Regions from separate parts of the Thalassolituus sp. ST750PaO-4 genome, predicted to be linked through region 3. Evidence: predicted binding sites of a transcription regulator. Region 3 holds the regulator's gene; each other region holds the start of a gene.

The links. The regulator LexA, encoded in region 3, represses DNA repair genes until DNA is damaged. The targets are predictions, from matches to a motif close to TACTGTNTANNTANACAGTA.
Positions count from the first base shown of each region.
Region 1: the regulator LexA is predicted to act here: its motif matches at 6,245-6,264, upstream of recA (recombinase RecA).
Region 2: the regulator LexA is predicted to act here: its motif matches at 4,311-4,330, upstream of uvrD (DNA helicase II).

Region 1 covers NZ_JABVCB010000013.1:265,695-273,978, reverse strand. Annotated here, with positions in the region: gene alaS (alanine--tRNA ligase) at 1-234, opposite strand, end outside; gene HUF18_RS16715 (YgaP family membrane protein) at 522-725, shown strand; gene HUF18_RS16710 (hypothetical protein) at 834-1,799, shown strand; gene HUF18_RS16705 (hypothetical protein) at 1,824-2,054, shown strand; gene HUF18_RS16700 (NAD(P)/FAD-dependent oxidoreductase) at 2,172-3,455, shown strand; gene HUF18_RS16695 (helix-turn-helix domain-containing protein) at 3,460-4,476, opposite strand; gene recX (recombination regulator RecX) at 4,670-5,158, opposite strand; gene recA (recombinase RecA) at 5,139-6,176, opposite strand; gene HUF18_RS16680 (CinA family protein) at 6,306-6,791, opposite strand; gene mutS (DNA mismatch repair protein MutS) at 6,866-8,284, shown strand, end outside.
Region 2 covers NZ_JABVCB010000005.1:628,719-637,002, reverse strand. Annotated here, with positions in the region: gene HUF18_RS05305 (HDOD domain-containing protein) at 19-897, shown strand; gene HUF18_RS05300 (TRAP transporter substrate-binding protein) at 944-2,032, opposite strand; gene uvrD (DNA helicase II) at 2,079-4,277, opposite strand; gene HUF18_RS05290 (SIS domain-containing protein) at 4,464-5,318, shown strand; gene HUF18_RS05285 (PA3496 family putative envelope integrity protein) at 5,611-5,784, shown strand; gene HUF18_RS05280 (hypothetical protein) at 5,832-8,111, opposite strand; gene HUF18_RS05275 (carboxypeptidase-like regulatory domain-containing protein) at 8,220-8,284, opposite strand, start outside.
Region 3 covers NZ_JABVCB010000001.1:75,189-83,472, reverse strand. Annotated here, with positions in the region: gene HUF18_RS00360 (bifunctional hydroxymethylpyrimidine kinase/phosphomethylpyrimidine kinase) at 1-1,151, shown strand, start outside; gene htpG (molecular chaperone HtpG) at 1,192-3,093, shown strand; gene HUF18_RS00350 (YfaZ family outer membrane protein) at 3,298-3,870, shown strand; gene HUF18_RS00345 (DUF6586 family protein) at 3,896-4,375, shown strand; gene HUF18_RS00340 (hypothetical protein) at 4,497-4,748, shown strand; gene HUF18_RS00335 (cell division inhibitor SulA) at 4,859-5,305, opposite strand; gene lexA (transcriptional repressor LexA) at 5,338-5,937, opposite strand; gene HUF18_RS00325 (TetR/AcrR family transcriptional regulator) at 6,204-6,848, shown strand; gene HUF18_RS00320 (L,D-transpeptidase) at 6,897-7,439, shown strand; gene nagZ (beta-N-acetylhexosaminidase) at 7,424-8,284, shown strand, end outside.

The sequences.
Region 1 (8,284 bases), on a different contig from region 3:
ATTTTCCAGGTCGTTATGCTTGCCACCGGCACGCACGCAGCGCTGAGACGAGGCCGCGCGGGTATAGCTGCGCTGATCCTTACCAAGAAAACAGTCTTTGAACTGCACCATACCGGCATTGGTAAAGAGCAGGGTCGGGTCGTTACCGGGAATCAGCGGGCTGGATGGCACCACTTCATGGCCTTTGGAGGCAAAGTAATCAAGGAATGCCTTGCGAATGTCTGAGCTTTTCATACGGCTGCGGGTATCCGGAAGCGGTTAGTCAAAGTTAAAGGAGAAGGAGTATAGCGGTTTGCGCGCTTCAGGCCGAGTCCCCGCAAGCGTGTTCCTGGCAGTAAATATCAGCCACACAATAAATGGAGCACAGGATTTTGCCCGGCGATCCGCATTGATAAGCGAGAACAGCACGGGAATAAGCTGTCAGATCTGACGCCCACCACACCGGCAGGAAAAATTGCTTGACGATAGACACAACAAAGATAACTATATAAGCATATTCTAATTTAGAAAAAGGTGATGTTATGAATGTCGATCGCATGATTTTCGCAATTGCCGGCCTGTTTATCCTGATCAGCGTTGGCCTGTCTCAGGTTCACAATATTAACTGGCTGTGGTTTACCGCTTTTGTCGGCGCCAACATGTTTCAGGCCGCATTCAGTGGTTTCTGCCCGCTGGCAATGATTTTGAAGAAACTGGGGATCAGCACCGGTAAGGCTTTCCAGTAATACTGCCGGCAGCGAGCTCTGGCAGGAATCAACCCTTATAAATTGGCCGGAATTCACAGGTTCCGGCCACCTTCCGCCGCTATAATCCCGCCCTCATCCGGAGGGTTTATGCGTTATATCCATATTTTATTATTGTCTTTCTGCGCTCAGGTGTCGGCTGCCGACTGGCAACCCTATCCAGCTGAACTGCCCCAGTTCGATTACAGCGCTGACCGCCTGCTGGAATTCTGGCCACAACTGAATCAGGGGCCCGGTCTGCCCTATCCGGACGAAACCTTTCTCCGCGACATGATGGCGAAATATCCGCAACTCGCCGAATTTACCTTAACCCTGGCACGCCAGCCCGATGCCCATCCTGCCCTGCAGGCACTACTCAACGACAACCTGCAGCCATTGGCACAAGCCAGTCAGCAGGTCTGGCGTCTGCATTACGAAGGCCATTTTCAGCAGGCTTATGAATTGGGCAAACAACTCGGGCCTGCGGGCTCCATTCCTGCGCTGTACTCCAAGCTGATGTATGCCGCACTGATTGTGCAGGACAAAGACACCAAGCTTACAACCTTCCGTGAAGCCGCTGCCGAGTCTGAACGCCTGCTGCCTCTTGCCCCTGATTATGCCTTCGCCGAATTTGGTCTGGCTTATGCCCATGCCCGGATTCTGGAACTGCTGGATACCAGCGCCGCCACGGCCACCGGTTTTCTCGGTGACACCCAGGACGCGATGACAGAGTTGCAGGAACGCTATCCGCAGCAAGCCCTGTACCCGGCGATGCTGGGCGGCTTACATGCCGGCGTGGTCGAACGTGTCGGCTCCTTTGTTGGCCGCATCACCTATGGCTCGACTGAAAGCCGGGCTCTGGAAGCATTCAAGCGCGCACTGGAATTACAGGACAAGCTGCCGGTGATCTACAACGAATACGTCAACGCCCTTGCCCGACTGGATAAAGACAAGTATCACGACAGAATGATCACACTGCTGCAGCAATGCGTTAAACTGCCGGTACTGAGTGCAGAAGAAGCCCTGAACCGTCAGGTCTGCGCTGATCACCTGCAACAATGGCAAGTGGCCGACTGAGCACAGCCATCACCGGATATAACAATGATTACTGCTCTGCTGATTGCCATGGTTCCGGCCATGGTGATGCTGATGCTGCATCTGGCCATCGGACCTTTCGGCCATGTTCGCTTCCTGCACTGGCATCTGCGCTGGAAAAAAATGCCGGTCTGGCTGCAACAGAGCCTGTTAGTGCTGGCAACAGGCATTTTACTCGCCGGCGCCAGCCACCTTCTCGGCATCTGGCAACAACCCACGTCCCTTCCTGCCCGCTGAAACACAGCGTTCGCAGACATACTCCGCTAATGTGAAATTCTGATGAATAAAAGCGGCCAATCGTGACAGCTTTGTCCGTATAATGGCGGCAGTTTTTTCACTTACCGGAGTCTCACCATGCAACGTATCGTCATTATTGGCGGTGGTGCAGGCGGACTGGAACTGGCAACCCAATTAGGGCGCAAGCTCGGACGGCGCGGAAAAGCCGAAGTCGTCCTTATTGATGCCAACCCCACCCACCTGTGGAAGCCCCTGCTGCACGAAGTCGCCACCGGCGCACTGGATTCAGGGATAGACGAGCTTAACTACCGCGCCCACGGCAAGGTACACGGCTTTAGTTTTCAGCTTGGACGCATGTCCGGCCTGCAACGCGAACAACGCGAAGTGGTGCTGGCACCAATTCACGACGAACAGGGCGAGCTGATCGTTCCGCAGCGCAGCGTCAGCTACGACACGCTGGTGATTGCCATCGGCAGCGTAACGAACGATTTCGGCACGCCCGGCGCTAAAGACCACTGCATTTTCCTCGACAGTCGCCAGCAAGCGGAACGCTTTCACCGCACTTTGCTCAACGAATTCCTGCGTGCCAGTAACAGCGAAAACCCACGCAATCTGGAAATTGCGATTGTCGGTGCCGGTGCAACCGGGGTGGAATTGTCTGCTGAGCTGTACAACACCGCCGAAGTATTGAGCAGTTATGGCCTGAAGAACGTTTCGCCAGAACAGCTGAAGGTTACCTTAATCGAAGCAGGCGAACGCATTCTGCCGGCACTGCCACCAAGAATATCCGCCGCCGCAACCCGTGAACTGGAAGCGCTGGGCGTATCGGTTCGTACCGGTACCCTGATTACTGAGGCCACTGCCGAAGGCTTTGTTACCAAAGATCAGGGCACCATTCCGGCACGGCTGAAAGTCTGGGCCGCCGGGGTAAAAGCACCGGAGTTTATGAAAACACTGGGACTGGAAACCAACCGCGCCAACCAGCTGATCGTTAATGCCAGCCTGCAGACCGAAGACACGAATATCTTTGCCCTCGGAGATTGCTGCAGCGTAATGCACAGCGATGGCAAGCCGGTACCGCCACGCGCTCAGGCTGCTCACCAACAGGCGAGTCATCTGGTTAAAGCTTTGCGCGCACGTCATCAGGGACAACCACTACCGGAATTTGTTTTCCGCGATAAAGGTTCGCTGGTTTCTCTCAGTCGCTACAGCACCGTAGGCAGCCTTATGGGCAACCTGACCAGTGGTTCGATGATGATTGAGGGAAGATTGGCGCGGATTGTTTATGTGTCACTGTACCGGCTGCATCAGATTGCCCTGCACGGTTACTGGCATACCCTGCTGCTGAGCCTGGTAGGTCATATCAACAAGGTTATCCGGCCGCGCCTGAAGCTACACTGAGCTATCAGGCTTCATTTGTCTCTGCACTTAACGCCTGGCGGTAATCGCCGGGCGTTGCATCCGTCCAGCGCTTGAAAGCTTTATAAAATGCACTCGGCTCGGCATAGCCGACCATAAAAGCAATTTCATATAACGGGATACTTTCATCGCGGATCAGACGCATGGAAAGCGCCTGCCGGCTTTCGTCCAGTAAAGCCTGATAGGTTGTACCCAGCGCTTTCAGTCGACGCTGCAAATTACGCACACTAATGCCCAACTGGGCAGCCACATCTTCCTGTGACACCTGGCGCTTCAGCAAGCACCCCTGCAGAATGCGCTGCAGTTCATTGTACAGCATGACCTGCTCGCGGAATTTATCGGCATTACGCTCAAAGTCACGCAACAGGCTGGCATACAGAATAGGCTGCTGTCCCGGATTCAGACGCTGCCAGGCAGCTGCTGATATATCCAGAGCATAATGCTCACCTGCAGTAACAGCCGGAACAGAAAAGGCGTTCAGTTCAGTAATAACATCAGGCTCCAGAGGTACCCGCAGAGTCAGATCCTGATCGGTATAGCATCGGCCCAACACCTGGTAACAGGCCTCAGACAATGTTAACAGGCCCTGCAACAGCTGCTGCGGCAGCAGTTGCAGGCTGCTCTGGGGCTCAGCCCGTACAACCACTTTGTGCTCACCCGGGCTGACAACAAAATGAATATTGCCAACGGACAGATGCATAAAACGCAATGCAGAAACCAGCCCCTGGGACAGGTTCTCAGAATATTTTAATAAGCGACTCAGCGGTAAATCACGTTGCGCCAGATAACGACCGGTACGGGCAGGCAGCAGCCTGTCGCTGCTTTGCGAGGCAATATACTGGTGGGCAAGCTTCAGCTTGTCAGCATCGACCCATGGCGGCATAGGCTCCGCTGGCGTCATGCTCAGTAAACTCCAGACAGGAGTGATATCAATACCTTGACTGTCCCAGAAACTCAGCAGGTGCTGCACCAGTACGATATCGACCTGTAAAGTTGGGCTCATATCCCTCCCCAACGATCTTATGATTATTAATTGCCGGTCTCCACCGGAAATTGAACATTCGTTCTATATTTAAATATATGATTCCGATCATGGTTAGCGGTGAGGAGAGTGTCAATAGACTGAGGCGACAGTGAAAATAATGTCGTCAAAAAGGCAGCTTAGTCAGGAAAATTCACTAGATGGTGACAGGAACTTAATCGTTGTCCGAATGTTCAGCCATAGCCAGCTGCTCAAGGGCATAACTGGTTTGCTCACCCGTAAAACCACGATAGGCCAGAAAACGATATAAGCGGGCGCGTTCACGCATATCCTGTGGCGGTAGCCCGCCGGGGCATTTGCGTTGTGCCAGGTCCAGTGCCAGCTCATACCAGTCGACACTGAGATTGGCGATAGCACTCTGAATCTGCTCTGCGTTCAGACCCTTTTCACGCAACTCCTGTTGCAGGCGCACAGGACCATAACGCTGACAGCGGCTGTTGAGGAAAGACTCGGCAAAACGTTCATCGGATTGCCAGTGACGCTCGGCGAGGTCATCAAGAACCGTTTCCACATCGTCAGGGTCAGCGGCTTTCGGGGAGAGTTTACGCGTCAGTTCGCGGCGGGAATAATCACGCCGGGACAGCAGATCAACAGCCGCCCGGCGTAATTCAGCCTGCGTCAGCTCAGGCTTCGGTTTCTTCATCCACTTCACTGGTAATGTCAGATGCTACGGCTACCGTCAGCATCTGGCTGCGGATACCGGCTTCAATTTCTGCAGCCATTTCAGGGTGATCCTGCAGGAACAGTGCAGCATTAGCTTTACCCTGCCCGATCTTGTCGCCTTTATAGCTGTACCAGGCACCGGATTTATCCACCAGGCCACACTTAACACCCAGGTCGATCACCTCACCCATGTGGTAAATACCCTGACCGTACATGATCTGGAACTCGGCCTGCTTGAACGGTGGCGATACTTTATTTTTCACCACTTTAACGCGGGTTTCGTTACCAATAACTTCGTCGCCCTGTTTAACCGAACCGATACGGCGGATATCCAGACGTACAGAAGAATAGAACTTCAGCGCGTTACCACCGGTCGTGGTTTCCGGACTGCCGAACATAACGCCGATTTTCATCCGGATCTGGTTAATAAAGATCACCAGACAGTTGGCGTTTTTAACGTTACCGGTAATTTTACGCAGAGCCTGAGACATCAGACGCGCCTGCAGACCAACATGGCTGTCGCCCATCTCACCTTCGATCTCAGCTTTAGGAACCAGTGCAGCAACGGAGTCGACAACGATGACATCCACTGCGCCGGAGCGTACCAGGCTGTCACAGATTTCCAGTGCCTGTTCACCGGTATCCGGCTGCGATACCAGCAGGTTGTTGAGATCGATACCCAGCTTCTCGGCATACAGCGGATCCAGAGCGTGCTCGGCATCGATAATGGCAACGGATTTGCCCATTTTCTGCGCCTGCGCCATCACCGATAAACACAGTGTGGTTTTACCTGAGCTTTCCGGGCCGTAGATTTCAACGATCCGGCCCTGTGGCAGACCGCCAATGCCCAGAGCGATGTCCAGCCCCAGAGAACCTGTGGAGATAGCAGGAATGGCTTCGCGCGGCTGCTCGCCCATCTTCATAATGGCGCCTTTACCAAACTGACGTTCAATCTGGCTCAGTGCCGCATCAAGTGCTTTCTGTTTGTTAGCATCCATCGCTCTGTCCTGTCTGTGTTTAATCTGGTTAGTCTGTCTGACCGGTCTGTTACCTGCCCATGACCAATCACTGTAAATTTAACCAGTATTTAAGCACAGCTTATTCTCAGCGCCAACCCTTCTTTTTTGTCAGCAGGACAGCCAGCGGCATAAGCCCTGAATACCATGCACAACCGCCAGTGCGCGCACCTGTTCGCGGTTACCGGGAAAGTGGCAGCATTCCGTAATCTGCTGCTCGGCGTTTCCCCAGGCAAACCAGACGGTACCCACGGGTTTATCTTCGGAGCCTCCGCCGGGCCCGGCCACACCACTGACCGCTACCGCCAGATCACCCAGACTGTTATTGACGGCACCGGCCACCATGGCGCGCACCGTCTCTTCGCTGACCGCACCAAACTGCTCAATAATCGCCGGTGGTACGCCGAGGTAGCGGACTTTGGCTTCGTTGGAATAGGTTACAAAACCACATTCAAACCAGTTCGAACTGCCGGCCAGATCGGTCAGCGCACTGGCAATACCGCCACCGGTACAGGACTCCGCAGTGACCAGCCGCAGATTACGGCTCTGCAGAATTTCAGCCAGTACGGCAACAGAAGCATTCAGTTCAGGGCTCATTTCTGTATCCTCGCGGAATCACTTACAATCTGCCGTTTACATTAACACGCCCGTTTTTTAAGGACACTCGCCCGATGAGCCAGGCAACCGCCCAGCACACGCCGATGATGCAACAGTATTTCCGCATCAAAGCCGAATTCTCCGACACTCTGCTGTTTTATCGCATGGGCGATTTTTACGAATTATTTTACAGCGACGCCAAACGTGCGGCACAGCTGCTCGACATTACCTTAACCGCCCGCGGTCAGAGCGGCGGCGAGCCGATTCCGATGGCCGGTATTCCATACCATGCTGCCGAAAACTATATCGCCCGGCTGGTAAAGCAGGGCGTGTCGGTGGCGATTGCCGAACAGATCGGCGACCCGGCGACCAGCAAAGGGCCTGTCGAACGCAAAGTCGTGCGGGTGATTACACCAGGCACCCTGACCGATGAAGCTTTTCTGGATGAGCGTTCCGACAACCTGCTGGTTGCCCTCTGTTCTGAGCAACAACGCCATGGTTTAGCCGTGCTGGAAATCAGTTCCGGTCGTTTCTCGGTGCTGGAGGTCGACGGTGAAGATGCTTTACTGGCCGAGATCGAACGTCTGCGTCCGGCGGAATTATTACTCAACGAAGATCAGCGCCAGCCCGCCGGTCTGCGTGAACGCCAGGGGGCGAAATTACAGGCGCCCTGGCACTACGAATCCGACACCGCATTCCGCCTGCTGACCCAGCAGTTAAAAACCCGCGACCTGCGTGGCTTTGGCTGTGAGCATATGACGGTGGCGATCCGTGCTGCCGGCGCACTGCTGAATTACGCTCAGGAAACCCAGCGCAATAATCTGCCGCATATCCGCTCGCTGCAGATCGAGCAGCCGGATGACGCGATTATTATCGACCCCGCCAGTCGCCGGAATCTGGAAATCGACATCAACCAGAAAGGCGACAGTCAGCACACGCTGGCCTGGATCATGGATAAAACCGCCACGGCGATGGGCAGCCGTTTGCTCAAACGCTGGCTGAACCGTCCGCTGCGCGACCAGGCACTGCTGCAACAACGGCAGGGATTCATCGCCCAGCTTATTCAGCATTACGCCGCCGAAGAATTGCACAGCAGCCTGAAACAGGTCGGCGATATTGAACGTATTCTATCGCGCGTAGCACTGGGCTCCGCCCGCCCGCGCGACCTCGCACGGCTGCGTGATGCGCTGGCCATCGTGCCCGATATCCGCCAGCAGCTAACCCGCCTCGACAGCACACTGGCCGAACAGTTACTGGAACGGGCGCAGGAATTCCCGCACTGGGTTGAACGCCTGAGCAAAGCCATTATTGAAAACCCGCCGGTCATTATCCGCGACGGCGGTGTGATCGCCGAAGGCTACGACAGCGAGCTGGATGAACTGCGCGCACTGAGCGAAAACGCCGGCGATTATTTAATTAAACTCGAAGAGCAGGAAAAAGAACGTACCGGCATCAGCACCTTAAAAGTCGGCTACAACCGCGTGCACGGCTAT
Region 2 (8,284 bases), on a different contig from region 3:
CCCTTCTCCGGACTTGTCATGCCTCAGCAACTGTCGGAAGAGCAGATACTGCACATCATGCAGGGCATTAAAATCCCGCCACAGCCGCAGATTCTGGTCGATCTGCAAATGGAACAGTTTATGCCCGATCCGGATCTGGGCCGCATTTCCAAACTGATCAGTCAGGATGTCGGACTGGCCGGTACGGTGCTTAAGGTGGTGAACTCTCCGTTTTATGGCCTTAAAAACCGTATTACATCCGTCGCTCAGGCGGTCAGCCTGATTGGTCTGAACAGTGTGGTTAACATCATTAATGGCTTATCCATTAAAAGTCAGATGAGCGACGAAACCATCGTGAATATGAACCGTTTCTGGGACACCGCCAACGACATATCCCAGGTAGCTACCGCCATTGCCAAACAGGTGGGTTATCCCAATCCGGATATGGCCTATCTGTTGGGTCTGTTTCATAACTGTGGTATTCCGCTGCTGATGGCACGCTTCGATAATTATCTGCAGGTGATGGAAGAGTCTTACGCCCACCCAGAACTGCGGGTGGTGGATGTGGAAAACCAGCACCTGAACACTAACCACGCAGTGATCGGTTATTACACCGCAAAATCGTGGAATCTGCCCAAGCTGCTGTGCGATGTCATTGCCGAACACCACAGCGCCTCGCGCTTTTTTGCCACCAATAATTATAAAGATTCGGAAGGAAAAACGCTGCTCGCTATTCTCAAGCTGGCGGAGCATATTTGCGGAAATTACCGCATTCTTGGCCGTCAGTCAGAGGATCTGGAATGGCAGAATATCGGCAGTGAGGTATTAACCTATCTGGGTTTGGGTGAATACGATATTGAGCAGATGGAGGCTAATTTTGAAGAGCTGGGAATTGGCTACCGTAATTATAAATATTAGACCGGGCATCTGACGCCCGGCCTGTACCGCAACCAATCCCTGTTATTTAATCCCGCGCGTTGATATAGGCCTGCTCGCTCACCGCATGGTAAGCCTTCACCTGATCACGGTAATTTTTGTACGAGTTATAAACCTTCTGTGCCAGCGGATCAGCCGCCGACACTTCAGCCACGACCTGCTCCGACAACACCTGCAGTTTGCTCAGCACATCATCCGGAAATGCACGCACATCCACGCCGTGTTTTTCTTTCAGTTCAGTCAGCGCTGCCTGATTGCGCGTGGTGTACTCCGCCAGCATGTCTTCGTTAATAGCTTTGGTTGCCACCCGCACAATGGCCTGCAGATCGTTTGGCAGTTTTTCGAAGGCAGTTTTATTAATCACAAATTCCATCATCGAACCCGGCTCATGCCAGCCCGGATAGTAATAATGTTTAGCGACCTTATATAAGCCAAATGCCAGATCATTATACGGGCCAACCCATTCGGTAGCGTCGATGGCACCGGTCTGCAGCGAGGTAAAAATTTCACCGCCAGGCAAGGTCACCGGCGTACCACCGGCACGGGCCAGCACTTCACCACCCAGACCCGGAATACGCATTTTCAGACCTTCGAGATCGGAGACGCTGTTAATTCCTTTATTAAACCAGCCGCCCATCTGCACGCCGGTATTGCCACCCGGCAGCGGTAATAAATTAAACGGCGCGTAAACCTCTTCCCATAATTGCTGACCACCACCGTACTGAATCCAGCCGTTCATTTCCTGCGCTGTCAGACCGAAAGGTACCGAGGTAAAAAACTGTGCCGCAGCGGCTTTGCCCTTCCAGTAATACGCACCACTGTGACCCATTTCGGCTGTACCCTGAGATACCGCATCGAACACCTGCAGTGCCGGAACCAGCTCACCGGCACCGTAGACTTTGATCTGCAGACGGCCGGCGGACATATCGTTCACCATCGTCGCAAAACGCTCTGGCGCCGTACCAAGGCCGGGGAAATTTTTTGGCCAGGACGTTACCAGCTTCCATTTAAAGGTTTGCTGCGGTGCGGCTACAGCGGCTTGTTCTGCATCTTTCTGGCAGCCACTGAGTCCGGCGATAGCCACTACGGACAGCAGCAGGGTCGTCAGGCGTTTCATGTTGCGTTTACTCCTTGTTATTGTTTCAACCGTATTTTGTTCTGAATTAAAGTGCATCCAGTTTGGCAAAGCTGGCCACCAGCCATTTGCTGCCGGCGTCATCAAAATTAACCTGCACACGCAAACCGCTGCCCTGCCCTTCAAATTGCAGCACCGTACCTTCACCGAACATTTCGTGGTACACGCGCTGGCCTAAGGTGTAGGGCAGATTGCCGTGCACGAAAGACGGCTGCTTCATTCTTGCTGAAGGATCACGGGCCGTCAGTGGCCGGCTGACGCTGTTTTTCAGCCGGACTTCGGCAATCAGTTCGGACGGAATTTCGCGGATAAAACGCGATGGCGTGCTGTAATTTTCCTGGCCGTGTAAACGCCGGCTTTCAGCATGGGTAATAATCAGTTTTTCCATTGCCCGGGTAATGCCGACATAGGCCAGACGCCGCTCTTCTTCGAGGCCTTCGGCTTCGTCCATCGACATTTTATGCGGGAATAAACCTTCTTCCAGACCGGCCAGAACCACCTGTGGAAATTCCAGACCTTTAGCCGAATGCAGTGTCATTAACTGCACAGCATCTTCATATTCGTCGGCTTGACCGTCACCGGCATCCAGCGCCGCGCGGTCGAGGAATAATGCCAGCTCATTGGTTTCGGCATCATCGTTGTCGTCAGCATTAAAACCATCATCGCTTTCAAACTGACGGGCGGCATTGATTAATTCTTCAAGGTTATCGAGACGCGCCTGGCCCTTTTCACCTTTTTCTTTTTTATGGTGCTCAATCAGACCGCTCTGATTAATGACCTGATCGACAATTTCATGCAGCTCCAGCTCGTCGATACCGACGCTCATTTCCTCGACCAGATCGAGAAAACTCTGTACCGCAGCACTGGCACGCTTCGGCAGCATGCCATGCTGTACCGCCGCTTCTGCCGCCGCCCACAACGAGCTGCCCTGATCGCGGGCATAGCTGCGCAGAATATCCACGGTTTTTTCGCCAATTGCGCGCGCCGGAACATTAATAACACGCTCAACCGAAGCATCATCCTGACGGTTCAGTAATAAACGCAGATAGGCGAGAGCGTTTTTAATTTCCAGCCGCTCGTAGAAACGCTGGCCACCATAAATGCGGTAAGGAATACCGGCACGCAACAAGGCTTCTTCCAGCGTACGCGACTGCGCATTGGAACGGTACAGCACGGCCATTTCGGCACGCTGACGGCCACTGCGTGCCCACTCATCAACCTGATCGGCGATATACCGCGCTTCATCCTGCTCGTTAAACGCGCTGTACAGCTGGATGGTTTCGCCTTCTTCACCTTCGGTGTGCAGGCTCTTGCCCAGACGTCCGGTGTTGTTGGCGATCACCGCGTTGGCAGCTTCCAGAATGGTTTTGGTCGAGCGGTAATTCTGTTCCAGCTTAATGAGTTCGGCACCGGGGAAATCGTGCTGGAAGTTACGGATATTATCGATATTGGCACCGCGCCAGCCGTAAATAGACTGATCGTCATCGCCCACCGCCATCACCGACACACGATCCCCGGCCAGCATGCGGATCCAGGCGTACTGGATGTTGTTGGTATCCTGAAACTCGTCGACCAGAATATTGCGGAAGCGCTGCTGATAATGCTCCAGTACATCCGGGTGATGTAACCACAGTTCGTGCGCACGCAGCAGAATCTCACCGAAGTCCACCAGTCCGTTCAGCTGACAGTTGTCTTCATACAGCTGATAGACCTGTTGCATGGTGCGCGAGAATGGATCGGCCGATGGCATCACATGCGCTGCGCGGCGACCTTCATCTTTCTGTTCGTTGATAAACCACTGAATCTGCTTCGGTGGATAGCGGCTGTCATCAATATTGTTGGCTTTCATCAGCCGCTTGATCAGCCGCTGCTGATCGTCGCTGTCGAGAATCTGAAAGTGCTGCGGCAACCGTGCTTCGCGCCAGTGCAGTTTCAGCAGGCGGTGCGCCAGACCGTGGAAGGTTCCTACCCACAGGCCATTCGCCGGTATCTGCAGCAACTGCTCCAGACGGCCTTTCATCTCTTTGGCGGCCTTGTTGGTAAAGGTCACCGCCATCACTGAAAACGGCGAGACATTTTCCACCTGCAGCAGCCAGGCAATACGGTGCACCAGCACGCGGGTTTTACCCGAGCCGGCGCCGGCCAGTACCAGCTGATGACGTGAACTTGCAGCCACCGCATTGCGCTGGCCGTCGTTTAACTGATCGAGAAGTAATGAAATATCCATGGCGTGCGAGTCTATCAGATGCCGGGGTAAAAATGCTGCTGTTTTATACAGTACCCTGCTGCATTCGCCCCTGGTATAACGCCACCACTGCGGCCAGATTCTGTCTGCGGCCAGTATTCCATAGGCTTCACTGCAAAAAGCCCTTTATAATTCCCTGCTTACCAGCCGACACCAGGAAATCCTGTTGTGAGAAACAGCCCGATTCTGGCCGAAATCGCCGCCGCCATCCCCAGCCTGCGCAAGTCTGAGGTAAAGGTTGCCGAGTACGTGCTGCGTGCCCCGCAACAGGTGATGCATATGCGCATCGTCGATCTGGCGCAGGAAGCACAGGTCAGCGAACCGACCATCGTGCGTTTCTGCCGTGGTATTGGCTGCAACGGCTTTCAGGAGTTTAAGGTTCGTATCGCGCAGGAAATGGCGATCACCAATAATATCGGCCAGTTCGCCATCATCGAAGACGACAGTATCGAAGATATCTGCGACAAGATTGCCGACACCACCATTCAGCGTCTGCATCAGGTGAAGACGCAGCTGCAAAGCACTCAGGTGGCCGCCGCGGCCAATGCCATCAGTAATGCCCGACGGGTAGAGTTTTACGGTTTTGGCGCTTCCGGGGCGGTAGCCATTGATGCCCAGCACAAGTTCTTCCGCCTGCAGGTGGCCACGGCTGCCTACAGTGATCCGCATATGCAGTCGATGTCGGCAGTTACGCTGAGCGAACAGGATGTGGTGGTGGCGATTTCCCAGAGTGGCCGCACCAAAGATCTGCTGCACTCGGTACAGCTGGCCCAGCAACACGGCGCTATGGTGGTCAGTCTGGCGCCCGCCAACACCGCTCTGAGTGCGGCCGCCGATCTGCCAATCAATATCAATATTGAAGAAGACACCGAACAATTCACACCAATGACCTCGCGCATCGCCCATCTGATGGTGATCGATATGCTGGCCGTTGCCGTAACCCAGCGCCGTGGACCCGAGTTTGCGGCACACCTAAATGCAATTAAGCGCAGTATCAAGTCTTTACGGCTAGAATCTGACTAACCAGTCAGGTTCCAGATTTTACGGTCAGACATTTTACGACACAACCTCAAAATGCCGATGACTTTTTGCTCAGTACACTTCCTTTCGAATATCCCTCAATAAACAGCTGCGGATGCTATGCCACTATTTCTGCGGGCTGAGCGCCATAGGGGGTACTTTTGTACCGCCTGAGTGCCACTGAACAGTATTTGGCCTGAACAGCGTTTACTGTCATTCTTTTGCAACCAATAAAAAGAAAAATCACAGCAGGATTTACTGTGATCAACCAGAGGGAAAGATAATGGAAGCAGCAATGAAATTCGAAGCCCACGAAGAAGTTGTCTCCTTTGATCAGGAAGGCAAAGTCGTTGTTAATAAAGACTCCCAGATGTCAAAGAAACTGATGGCACGCCGTGCTATTGAAGCCCACCTGGAACGTAAGCGACTGGAACGCGATCTGGAAGATTTCTACGCCGAAGAAATCTGACTAAACAAAATCCAATAAAAAAGCCCGCATTCAGCGGGCTTTTTTATTTACTTATTCCTGCGACGTCGCAGACCGAGTAATGCCAATCCGGCAATCCACAACAACGAGGTATGACCGCCGTTAGAAATGAATTTCTCTGCAAACTCCCCGTTATCCGACTTCACAACAGGCCATGGTGTCATTTCTTCCTCATAACCGGAAACACTGTTATCTCCAAAGCCTTCAATGATAAACATCTGTCGGGTACGGCTCGGGTTGCTGCCGGTATCCCAGTCAGCTGTACCGGAGAAAAGTAATGCATTGCCGTTATCTGCAAGAGTCAGATCTTCAACGTTACGGCTTTCATTGACTTCACTTACCTGATAACCGCGCTCACGCTTCAGATCATAAACATAAGCTTCCTGATTATTTGAATTATTGCTCAATCCGCGGTCATCGAGGCTGGCGGAGGAAACAAAAGCTATCCGGGAAGCATCACCCGACAACGAAGGTAATACAGAATCAAACAACGCGGAGTCTGTAATCTGCTTTTCAACTTCGCCACGGAATGAAGCCACGAAAATATTGTAGCGATTATTCGTATCCAGAAGGCTGGCATTACTGCTGAAAGCTATTTTCTCACCATCTGCAGAGATTGTTACCTGCTTCGAATCACGGGCAGTGGCAATGGTAATCTGACGCTGAATGCCATTATCAATCGTGCCTGTAAATACCTGATATCTGTTCGTTGCATTCGCACCCAGCGGATTACCGTTAGCCGAAACAACAAAGCGCTCACCGTTATAATCAAGATCAACACTATCAATGCCATTGATATTGAAGTCGGTTAACTGGATCAGCTTTTCCCGCCCGCGGTGATAAGCGAATACTTCTTTACTGCCATCGGTGTTGCTTCCCAGCGGATTAATGCTGCTGACAAAAGCGATAACCTGGCCATCATAATTAATGCTTAAACGGCCCGCTGTCGTGTCTGCAATAACATTATAAGGGGCCCTGCTCAGGGTTCCGGAGTCGACATCATAAATGTACAGCTCGTCGGTTACGCCTGTATTAGGAAATGTAGGATCAAGGCTGCTGTTACACAGCATTGCAACCGTACTGGCATCTCCCGAAATAACCACGTTATTACAATTTCTGCCTGCCGGATTAACCGTCAGTTGCTGGTAACTGTCGAGGGCCCGGTTATACAGGAAAGCATCATAAACCAGGTTTGATTTACCGGTACTGGCAAGATCTCTTTTGGAAAGTAGCGCAGCACTCTGCCCATCTGAGCTGAGAGATGGCGTACGGGAAATATCAGAACTGGAAGGTGTAATCTGCTCCAGCTTGTAGGTGTTCAGGCGAACCTCGATCGTGAATGCAGGGAAGGCATTATCAGGACTGGAAACACTGATGATCACATCATAGAAACCTTCTGCGCTCGGACTCGAGGTCAGTTCAAGTGGCAATACGATCGTTGCCCCGGCATTAATTGAGAGATAACCCGGACCAGAAACCGATACTGCTTTGTTTACACTGTGATAGCTGAACTGCATATCCTGATCCGTAGGCATAAAGCTCTTCAGATCAATATTCATTGTCCGCTGACTTCCGGGGGCAATCAATTCCACCGGTTTACCACCGTTATAGCTAAAACCGATTTCAGCCTGCTCATAACGAACAGCATAAGGCAGTGTTATACCAGGAACAGCATTCTGACTACTACCACCCACACCATAGTATAGCGATGTACCTACCGTGGAGCTGCTGGAAATCCCCGCAGAATAATTGCCATTGTCACCGTAAAGCTCCTGATAGTGAACTTCAGCAACCTCTTTGCCTTCATACAATTTGTACTGGAAAGTGTTGCGACCACTGTTACCAAAGGCAGGAACATTTTTAAATTGGATAATTAATACACGCTCTGGAGCTGTACCACTGAGCAAATAATGAACCGTACCGCCACTACCTGGATTAAGATCCTCCCACCAGGCCGCTATACCGGCACCAAGCCGCGAAAAAGCATTATTTCCCGGTATCTGATGGCCAGAACAGCAACCCTGATTAGAACTTGTGAAAGAGATAAATCCATTAGAGCTTACATAAAGCTGCGTGTAGTCGACATCATAGAATTTATAACTAAAGCCTATATTGATGAGCGTGCTCTGATCATCTCCCAGAGAGAGTGTGCCACTATCAGGATTCGCACTGATATCGGCAAATTCATAAGTAACTTCTTCCTCAGCAGAATCGATATAACGATAACCACCGGCATCAGTTCCACTCTGGTAAGCAGAAACATTTGCCAGCGACATGCTTAAGAAAAAACCCAGCACAATCCGTTTCATGAAAACCCAGTCCTTTATCGAAGATAGGCAAAGTTATTTTGAATACACCGGTATTCAAAATAATTCTGCATTAAAAGATGGGAGGGACCGGAGTCCCTCCCAATTTGCTTACTGTACGGTCAGTACAGGAACAGCAACGGCATCAACACTATCCCACAAGCTTGGGACTGCAG
Region 3 (8,284 bases):
GCACTGTACAAAACGATTACGAGCCAAATAATTGCGCGCTAAACGATTACGAGCCAAATAATTGCGCAGACATTTCTGCCGCACTGCAGGCGCTGGGCGTTAATCATTTACTGATTACCGGCGGAGACAGCACTCAGGCCGGCAGTACTGAATCTGACGAATGGATTCAGGATGCGTTCTTTGCGGCTCCCTCGTCGGCATCAGGCTCTGCTTTCGGTGATCAGTTGCCAGGCCCGGATTTATTGAGGGCTTTTGTATTCCGCCACCGGCGCTTACCGCTCAAGGCGCACGGTACCGGCTGTCATCTGGCCAGTGCCATTGCCTGCGGTCTGGCGCAGGGCTATACGCTGTACGATGCCCTGACCAGAGCCGTGGCGGCGGTACGCCTGGCGATCCGTTCAGCCAGTGAGCGCGCTAATGGTTACCACAATGCCTGGGCGCGGCCGCTGAGTGAGTCGGTGGCCGAAGACTGGCCGCAGGTTGTTCCTATGCAACAGCGGGCATCGGCTGTGCATTTTCCGCGCTTGCCGCAGCCTCTGGGGCTTTATGGGCTGGTGGATAATCTGCCGCATCTTAAGCGTCTGCTGGCGCTGGGTATCGACAGCCTGCAATGGCGGGTTAAATCGCCGGGGGCAGAGCATAAAGCTCAGACCGCTGAGGCCATTTATTATGCTGCAGAATCCGCAGTACCTTTGTTTATCAACGATGACTGGCAGCTGGCGCTGGAGCTGGGGGCTTTTGGTGTGCATCTGGGGCAGGAAGATCTGCTCACGGCGGATCTGCAGGCGCTGGCAGAAGCGGGTATCGCACTGGGCATCAGCACCCACAGTGATTGGGAGATCGCCCGTGCGCGCGGGGTGAATCCGTCTTATATCGCCTTTGGCCCGGTGTTTACGCCGCTGTCGAAAGTGTTGCGTTACCAGCCTTTGGGTACGGAAACGTTAGCCCTTTGGGTCGAATGTTTTACCGATCATCGGCTGACCTGTATCGGCGGGATTACAACAGCGAATATTGCTCAGGTCGTGGCCAGTGGCATTGATTCGGTCGCCATTGTAACTGAGCTTACCGACGATGAAGCGCTGCCGCAGCGGCTGACCGATTTGCGTAAGTGTATTCCGGCGCTTGAAAAGCGTTGCGTCGTCCCCATTTAAACAACACTGTTTTTTATGGCGCGTTGTAAAGGAGACGAACATGACCGCAGCCAGCAAAGAAACCTTGGGTTTTAAAACCGAAGTTAAACAACTGCTGCATCTGATGATTCACTCTTTGTATTCCAACAAAGAGATTTTTCTGCGTGAGTTGATTTCCAACGCTTCAGACGCCTGCGACAAGCTGCGCTTTGAAGCCCTGCAGAACGATGCTCTGTTTGAAGGTAATGCAGATCTGGGCGTACATATCGATTTTGACAGCGAAGCCCGTACCCTGACCATTGAAGACAATGGTATCGGTATGAACCGTGAAGAGGTGATTAATCACCTCGGCACCATCGCTAAATCCGGTACGGCCGAATTCCTCAGCAAACTGAGCGGCGATCAGAAAAAAGATTCGCAACTGATTGGCCAGTTTGGTGTTGGCTTTTATTCGGCCTTTATTGTCGCCGATAAAGTCACGGTTGAAACCCGTCGTGCCGGTGATGATGCGTCTGAAGGCGTGTGCTGGGAATCGGCCGGTGAGGGTGAATTTACCCTGGAAAGCATCGATAAAACTGAACGCGGCACCCGCATTACCCTGCACCTGAAAGAAGACGATGCAGAATTTGCTGACAGCTTCCGTCTGCGTTCACTGATTAAAAAATATTCAGATCATATCGCGGTGCCTGTGTATCTGCCGCAGGAAGTCAGTGAAGATGACGCTGACGGCGAGAAAAAACAGATTCCGGAAGCGGTTAACCAGGCCAAGGCGCTGTGGACCCGCAGTAAGTCCGATCTGAGCGATGACGAATATAAAGAGTTTTACAAGCACGTTTCCCACGACTGGAACGACCCGCTGCTGTGGTTGCACAACCGTGTGGAAGGCAAACTGGATTACACCAGTCTGCTGTATATTCCGGCTAAGGCGCCGTTCGATATCTGGAACCGCGAAGCGACCCGTGGTCTGAAACTGTACGTGCAGCGTGTCTTTATTATGGATGACGCTGAGCAGTTCCTGCCGTTGTACCTGCGCTTTGTGAAAGGTGTGCTGGACTCCAACGACCTGTCGCTGAACGTTTCCCGCGAAATTCTGCAGAAAGACAAACAGGTCGACAGCCTGCGCAGCGCGCTGGTTAAACGGGTACTCGATTCACTGGAAAAACTGGCGAAAAATGAGCCGGAAAAATACCAGAGCTTCTGGGATGAATTCGGTGATGTGCTGAAAGAAGGCCCGGCAGAAGATTTCGCTAACCGTGAAAAAATTGCCAAGCTGTTCCGCTTTGCCACCACCAAGAGTGACAGTGCCGTACAGAATGTCGGTCTGGAAGACTATGTTGCGCGCATGCGTGAAGGTCAGAAAAAGATTTACTACATCACCGGCGACAACCACGCAGCGGTGTCCAGCAGCCCGCATCTGGAATATTTCCGTACTAAGGGTGTTGAAGTGCTGCTGCTCACCGACCGTGTTGACGAGTGGATGGTTGGTCACCTGACCGATTTCGACGGCAAGGTCTTCCAGGATGTAACCAAAGGCGAACTGGATCTGGATGAACTGGCGGATGCTGCGGAAAAAGAGCAGCAAAAAGCGCTGGAAGAAACCCATAAAGATCTGGTTGAGCGCGTGCAGAAAGCCCTCGAAGGTGAAGTGAAAACCGTCCGTGTCAGCTCGCGTCTGACTGATTCCCCGGCTTGTCTGGTGGTTGGCCAGTACGATATGGGTGGTCATATGCGCCGGCTGATGGAAGCAGCGGGGCAGGCGGTTCCGGAGCCTGAAACGGCCCTGGAAATTAATCCGTCGCATCCGCTGATCGAACGTCTTGACAGCGAGCAGGATGAAAGCCGCTTTGCCGAGTTAGCGCAGGTGATTCATGCCCAGGCACAACTGGCAGAAGGCAGCCAGTTAAAGCAGCCGGCGGAATATGTCGCGCGCCTGAACAAACTGTTGCTCGATTTAATGCGTTAATTACAGCGTTTACTGGTCTAAGGGCCTGTTGATATTAATCAAACAGGCCTTGCTTGCGGCGGCCGTGGTTTAACCACTGCCGCCGCACTGCTATTATGCCGGCAAATAAAAATCAGCTGCTGTCTGTTGCCTCCATTAGTGGGAGAACAGTGACGGGTTATCCGCGCAGCAGCCGGTACTGTGATCTGATTATTGGGGAATACTATGAAAATGTTGCGTATGACCGCTCAGGGAATTCTGACGGCCGGTGCACTGGTTTTACCGACTCTGGTACAGGCAGGTGGTTCACTGGATATCAGTCTGGCCGATGATGTCGCCCGTGTTGCTTACGATGCCACCCAGATGGGTTCCGGGCTGCACATTAATCTGGCTGCGCTGCATCATGAAGATGACGGTGATATGGTTTCTGCGGGATTGCACGTAGTGGATGTGCGCCCATCAACCAGTCACCTGTATATCGGTGTGGGTGCAAAAGTGATTGCCTTTACCACCGATGATTTTGATGGCGCGGCTATGGGGGTTGGTGGCTTTTTCCGCTACAGCTTCCCGGCAGCTCCGGATGTTGGTCTGGCGGGCTATGCCTATTACGCGCCGCCGGTTGTATCATTCGGTGATGCTGAAAACATGATCAACAGCGATATCCGTCTGCAGTTCAGTCTGCTGCCTACGGCACGAATCTATGGCGGCTATCGTTACAACAGCATCCGTATTGAAGATATTAATGACCGTTACAAACTGGGCGATGGTGCTCACTTCGGTCTGACCATCGACTTTTAATCTCAATTTTCCGCCGGAGCAGGCTATGTCGCAGTGGATTGGCTTCACCAATCAGAAACTCTATCAGTGCCGGTTGTTGCTGGAACAGCTGGCTGCTCAGCAGTCGGCTGCTCCAGCCTTGAAGCAGGCGCTGGAAGAGAGTGCGCTGTATCAGCTGCGCGATGCCTGGCTGTCTTACCTGGCCGAACTGGGTGATATGGTTGCTTATCGTCAGCCTGTCCGCTCTCTGGAATCACTGCTGCAGAATGCGCCGCTGACCACCGGCGAAATGCGCGAGCTGCAGCATCTGGCGGAGAATGGATTTTCCTGGCTGGCACAGATGCTGGCAGCGGCAGATGCTCAGGGACGTCCGTCCGGAATGAATCAGCCGGCAGCGGCCGTACAGACGGTTGAGGCTCAGGGCCGGATTGCGTTGGTTGCCACCCCGCACTCACCGGTTGCCGGTTGGCTGCAGGATCTGACCCGCCTGATTGAAGACCAGCGCGCCAATCGTCAGGAAAGCTGACTCCTTGATGAGCATATTTATGCAGAACCGTTTACTTTTTATTACTAACGGTTCTGTGTGTCGCTCAAGCTATTGAAAACATCCTGTGATACACTCCCGCGCCCAGTTTTGAGAGGCGGTTATGGCGCGCTTTTTTGAAATCGTAGAACTTTCCAATGGTGATATCGCCCTGCGTCGTGCCGACGATCAGGACAGCGATGCACTGGTGTGTATTCATTTTTCCGAAGATGCCAAGGCCAGCCTGCAGGCGCATCATATGGATGTTGCGCGGGTAATGCTGGAAGCCGGTGTACGTAAAGTCGGCGAGCTTTCCGGTATGGAAGTTGAGCGCGAAGACTTCGACACCCCTGAGTATCAGCAACGATTGCACTGAGCTGTGCTGTAGTGAATTGCCTACAGTCTGTACGTGTGAAGCTGTGCTGAAAGCATAAAAAAGCCCTGATCAAGATCAGGGCTTTTTTTGTGTTCGTCGTTTTCTACGCTTCAGGGGCGGCGCTGAATCAGCACCACATGGCTGCCGCTCTGGTCGGCCTGCTGGCGAATGACCTGCCGTTCGTGGTTGCTCAGCTCGCCCTGCCATTCAACAATCATATGACTGTTGCCGGCCGCCAGAACTTTGCTGCACAGGGCCAGCTGGGTGTCATTGCACAGATCGAGATGAATCACCGGCGAATGCTGCAGGCCCATGCTTTCCAGCCAGCTTTTATTCATCGGACGGTGCGGGCTCAGCCACATCAGCCAGCGCTTATGCGCATTGCACTGTGCCAGCATCGGCAGCAAATGCATGGGCTGAATCGCACCGCCTTCACTGACGATGACCTCGGTCAGACTGCCGCGCAGCGCACTGGTGCTGACCCTGGTCATTCTGCCTGGTTGCTGGCTGCTGAGAGATAAGCCGGCTTCTTCCATTCCGAGTAATAACTGACGCATAACAATCACCCCGAACCTGTGAACAGTTGCTGTTAGCTGCGGCGTACAACGCCGACGTATAAACCTTCAACGGCAAATTCCGTTTCCCGCAGATCAACTTCAATGGGCTTAAAGTCGTCATTTTCCGGGTGCAGAATCACCTGATTACGCTTCTTCTCGTAGCGCTTGACCGTTACTTCGTTATCGACGCGGGCAACGATGATTTCGCCATTACGGGCGGTTTCGGCTTTGTGTACCGCAATGTAGTCGCCGTCGAGAATACCGATGTTCTTCATACTGTCGCCATGAACTTCCAGCAGGAAGTCTGCAGAAGGGCGGAAGAAGCTGGGTGGAATCTCGCAGTAATCGGCGATGTGTTCCTGAGCCAGGATAGGCTCACCGGCGGCTACACGGCCAACGATCGGCAGACCCGGGTTCTGCTCTTCAACAATGCGCAGGCCGCGGGAAGCGCCGGGCATAATTTCAATCGCACCTTTACGTGCCAGCGCCTTCAAGTGTTCCTCTGCGGCGTTAGGCGATTTAAAGCCCAGCTCGGCAGCAATTTCGGCGCGAGTGGGCGGAAATCCTGTTTCTTCCAGTGAGGAGCGGATGAAATCCAGAACCTGCTGTTGTCGTGCCGTGAGCTTGATCATGATGCTTATCCAGTCTGTTGATCCATACAGTATGGTGTAAATGTATACAGTATTTTATCCAGTGTAAACCCCTGTTATCAGAGGTCTGTGGATTGCGGTGTATTCACCGCCGTTGTACTGACCCGGATAATGGAGTGAGGCTTTTAGCCTTTGGCCGTATATGGGGTTGCCTAAATCTCGTTTTAAACGTATGTTTGAAACAGTTGTTTTGTACTGTCGGCGATGGCAATAAAGCCGCGACAGCGTGATAAGGCAGATGCAGGGTTATGGCACAGAAAGATACGGTAAAAAGTATCCTGAATGCGGCAGAGGAGTTGTTTTCGGAGCGTGGCTTTGCCGAGACCTCATTGCGGAATATCACCACGAAGGCCGGAGTGAATCTGGCGGCGGTGAATTATCATTTTGGCTCTAAGAAGGCGTTGATTCAGGCGGTATTTGCCCGTTTCCTGACGCCATTCTGCGAAGATCTGGAACGTGAGCTGGATGCCGTACAGGCACGTCTGGATGGCAAGGTACCGGAATTACCGGGCATATTAATGCTGCTGTCGCAGACGGCGCTGCGTGCCGGACATGACAGCCCGCGCCGCCTGGGTATCTTTATGCGCCTGCTGGGACTGGCTTATACCCAGGGGCAGGGGCATTTACGCCGTTTTCTGCAGAAAGAATATGGCCCGGTGTTTAAAGCCTTTATGCGTCTGGTGACGGCTGCGACTCCTGAACTTTCCGATGAAGACCGTTTCTGGCGTATCCACTTTATGCTGGGGGCGACGGTGTTTACATTGTCGGGGGCCGATTCACTGACGGCGATGGCGGAACACGATCTGGGCAAGGGTTCGGATATTGCGCAGGTTGTTGATAAATTGATACCTTTCCTCGCATCCGGTCTTAACGCTCCGCATCAGGCTGGTTGAGCGGAGCCGGGCTTTCCGTTTTTCGCTTTTTACCAACAGGCCTTTGCTATGGCGCCCACGGCTGCGCAATCTGCGTTACCGCAAACATTAATAGAAGTTTCCATTGCGGATCAGGTACTGCGCGTGTCGAGCGCCGGTATCTGCCATCTTTATCCGGTTTCCACGGCGCTTAATGGTGCCGGTGAACAGGAAAATTCCGGTTGTACCCCCCGTGGCTGGCACCGTGTCCGTGCGGCTATTGGTGCCGGTTTGCCACTGAACACCGTATTTGTTGGCCGGCGCCCGACCGGTGAAGTTTATTCGCCTGAACTGGCGCTACAGCAACCACAACGCGACTGGATTTTAACCCGCATTCTGTGGCTGCAGGGACTGGAAGTCGGCGTCAACCGTATGGGCAATGTCGATTCCATGCGCCGTTATATTTATATCCATGGCACACCGGACTCTGAACCTATGGGCCAGCCACTGTCTCATGGCTGTATCCGTATGCGTAACAGCGATATTACTGAATTATTTGAACTGGTCAGTGCCGGTACGCCGGTGTGGATTCAGCCGCACAGTTTTTCGAGGATCCCATGCCGCAATCTGTAACACAGAATTTAAACCAGTGTATCGGTGTGGTTGCCGATATTGACGGTACAGAATTAACCGCTGCCGACCGTGAATTTTTATTGCAGCCGGAAATCTGCGGGTTAATTTTTTTCGCGCGTAATTATCAGTCGCCACAGCAGTTAAAGGCTTTGACCCGCGATATTCTCAGCCTGCGCCCGGATTTATTATTGTGCGTGGATCAGGAAGGCGGTCGCGTACAGCGTTTCCGCGAAGGCTTTACCCGTCTGCCGCCGATGCTGGCGCTGGAAAAAGAATATCAGCACAACAGCACCGAAGCGCTGACCCTGGCCCATGAACTGGGCTGGCTGATGGCCGCCGAGCTGCGTCAGCAGGGAGTGCATCTGAGCTTTGCGCCAGTGCTGGATATTGAAACCGATGTGTCTCAGGTGATTGGCGACCGTGCCTTTGGTCATGATGCAGATACCGTTATTGCGCTGGCTTCTGCTTTTGTACGTGGTATGAATGAGGCCGGCATGCTGGCGGTAGGTAAGCATTTTCCCGGTCACGGTGCCATTGCCGCAGACTCGCATCTGGCGCTGCCGGTGGACGCTCGTTCGCGCATTGAACTGAATAACGATATCGGGCCTTTTCATGCGCTGATGTCGATGGGGCTGTTAAGCGGTATTATGCCCGCCCACGTGATTTATCCGGCGGTCGACAGTGACAATACCGCCGGTTTTTCTGCGCACTGGCTGCAGAATATTCTGCGCACCGAGCTGCAGTTTAATGGTGTGATTTTCAGTGATGATTTATCCATGGCCGGTGCGGCCAGTGTTGGCAGTTACGCCGAACGTGCCGGCTGTGCCATGCGTGCGGGTGCCAAT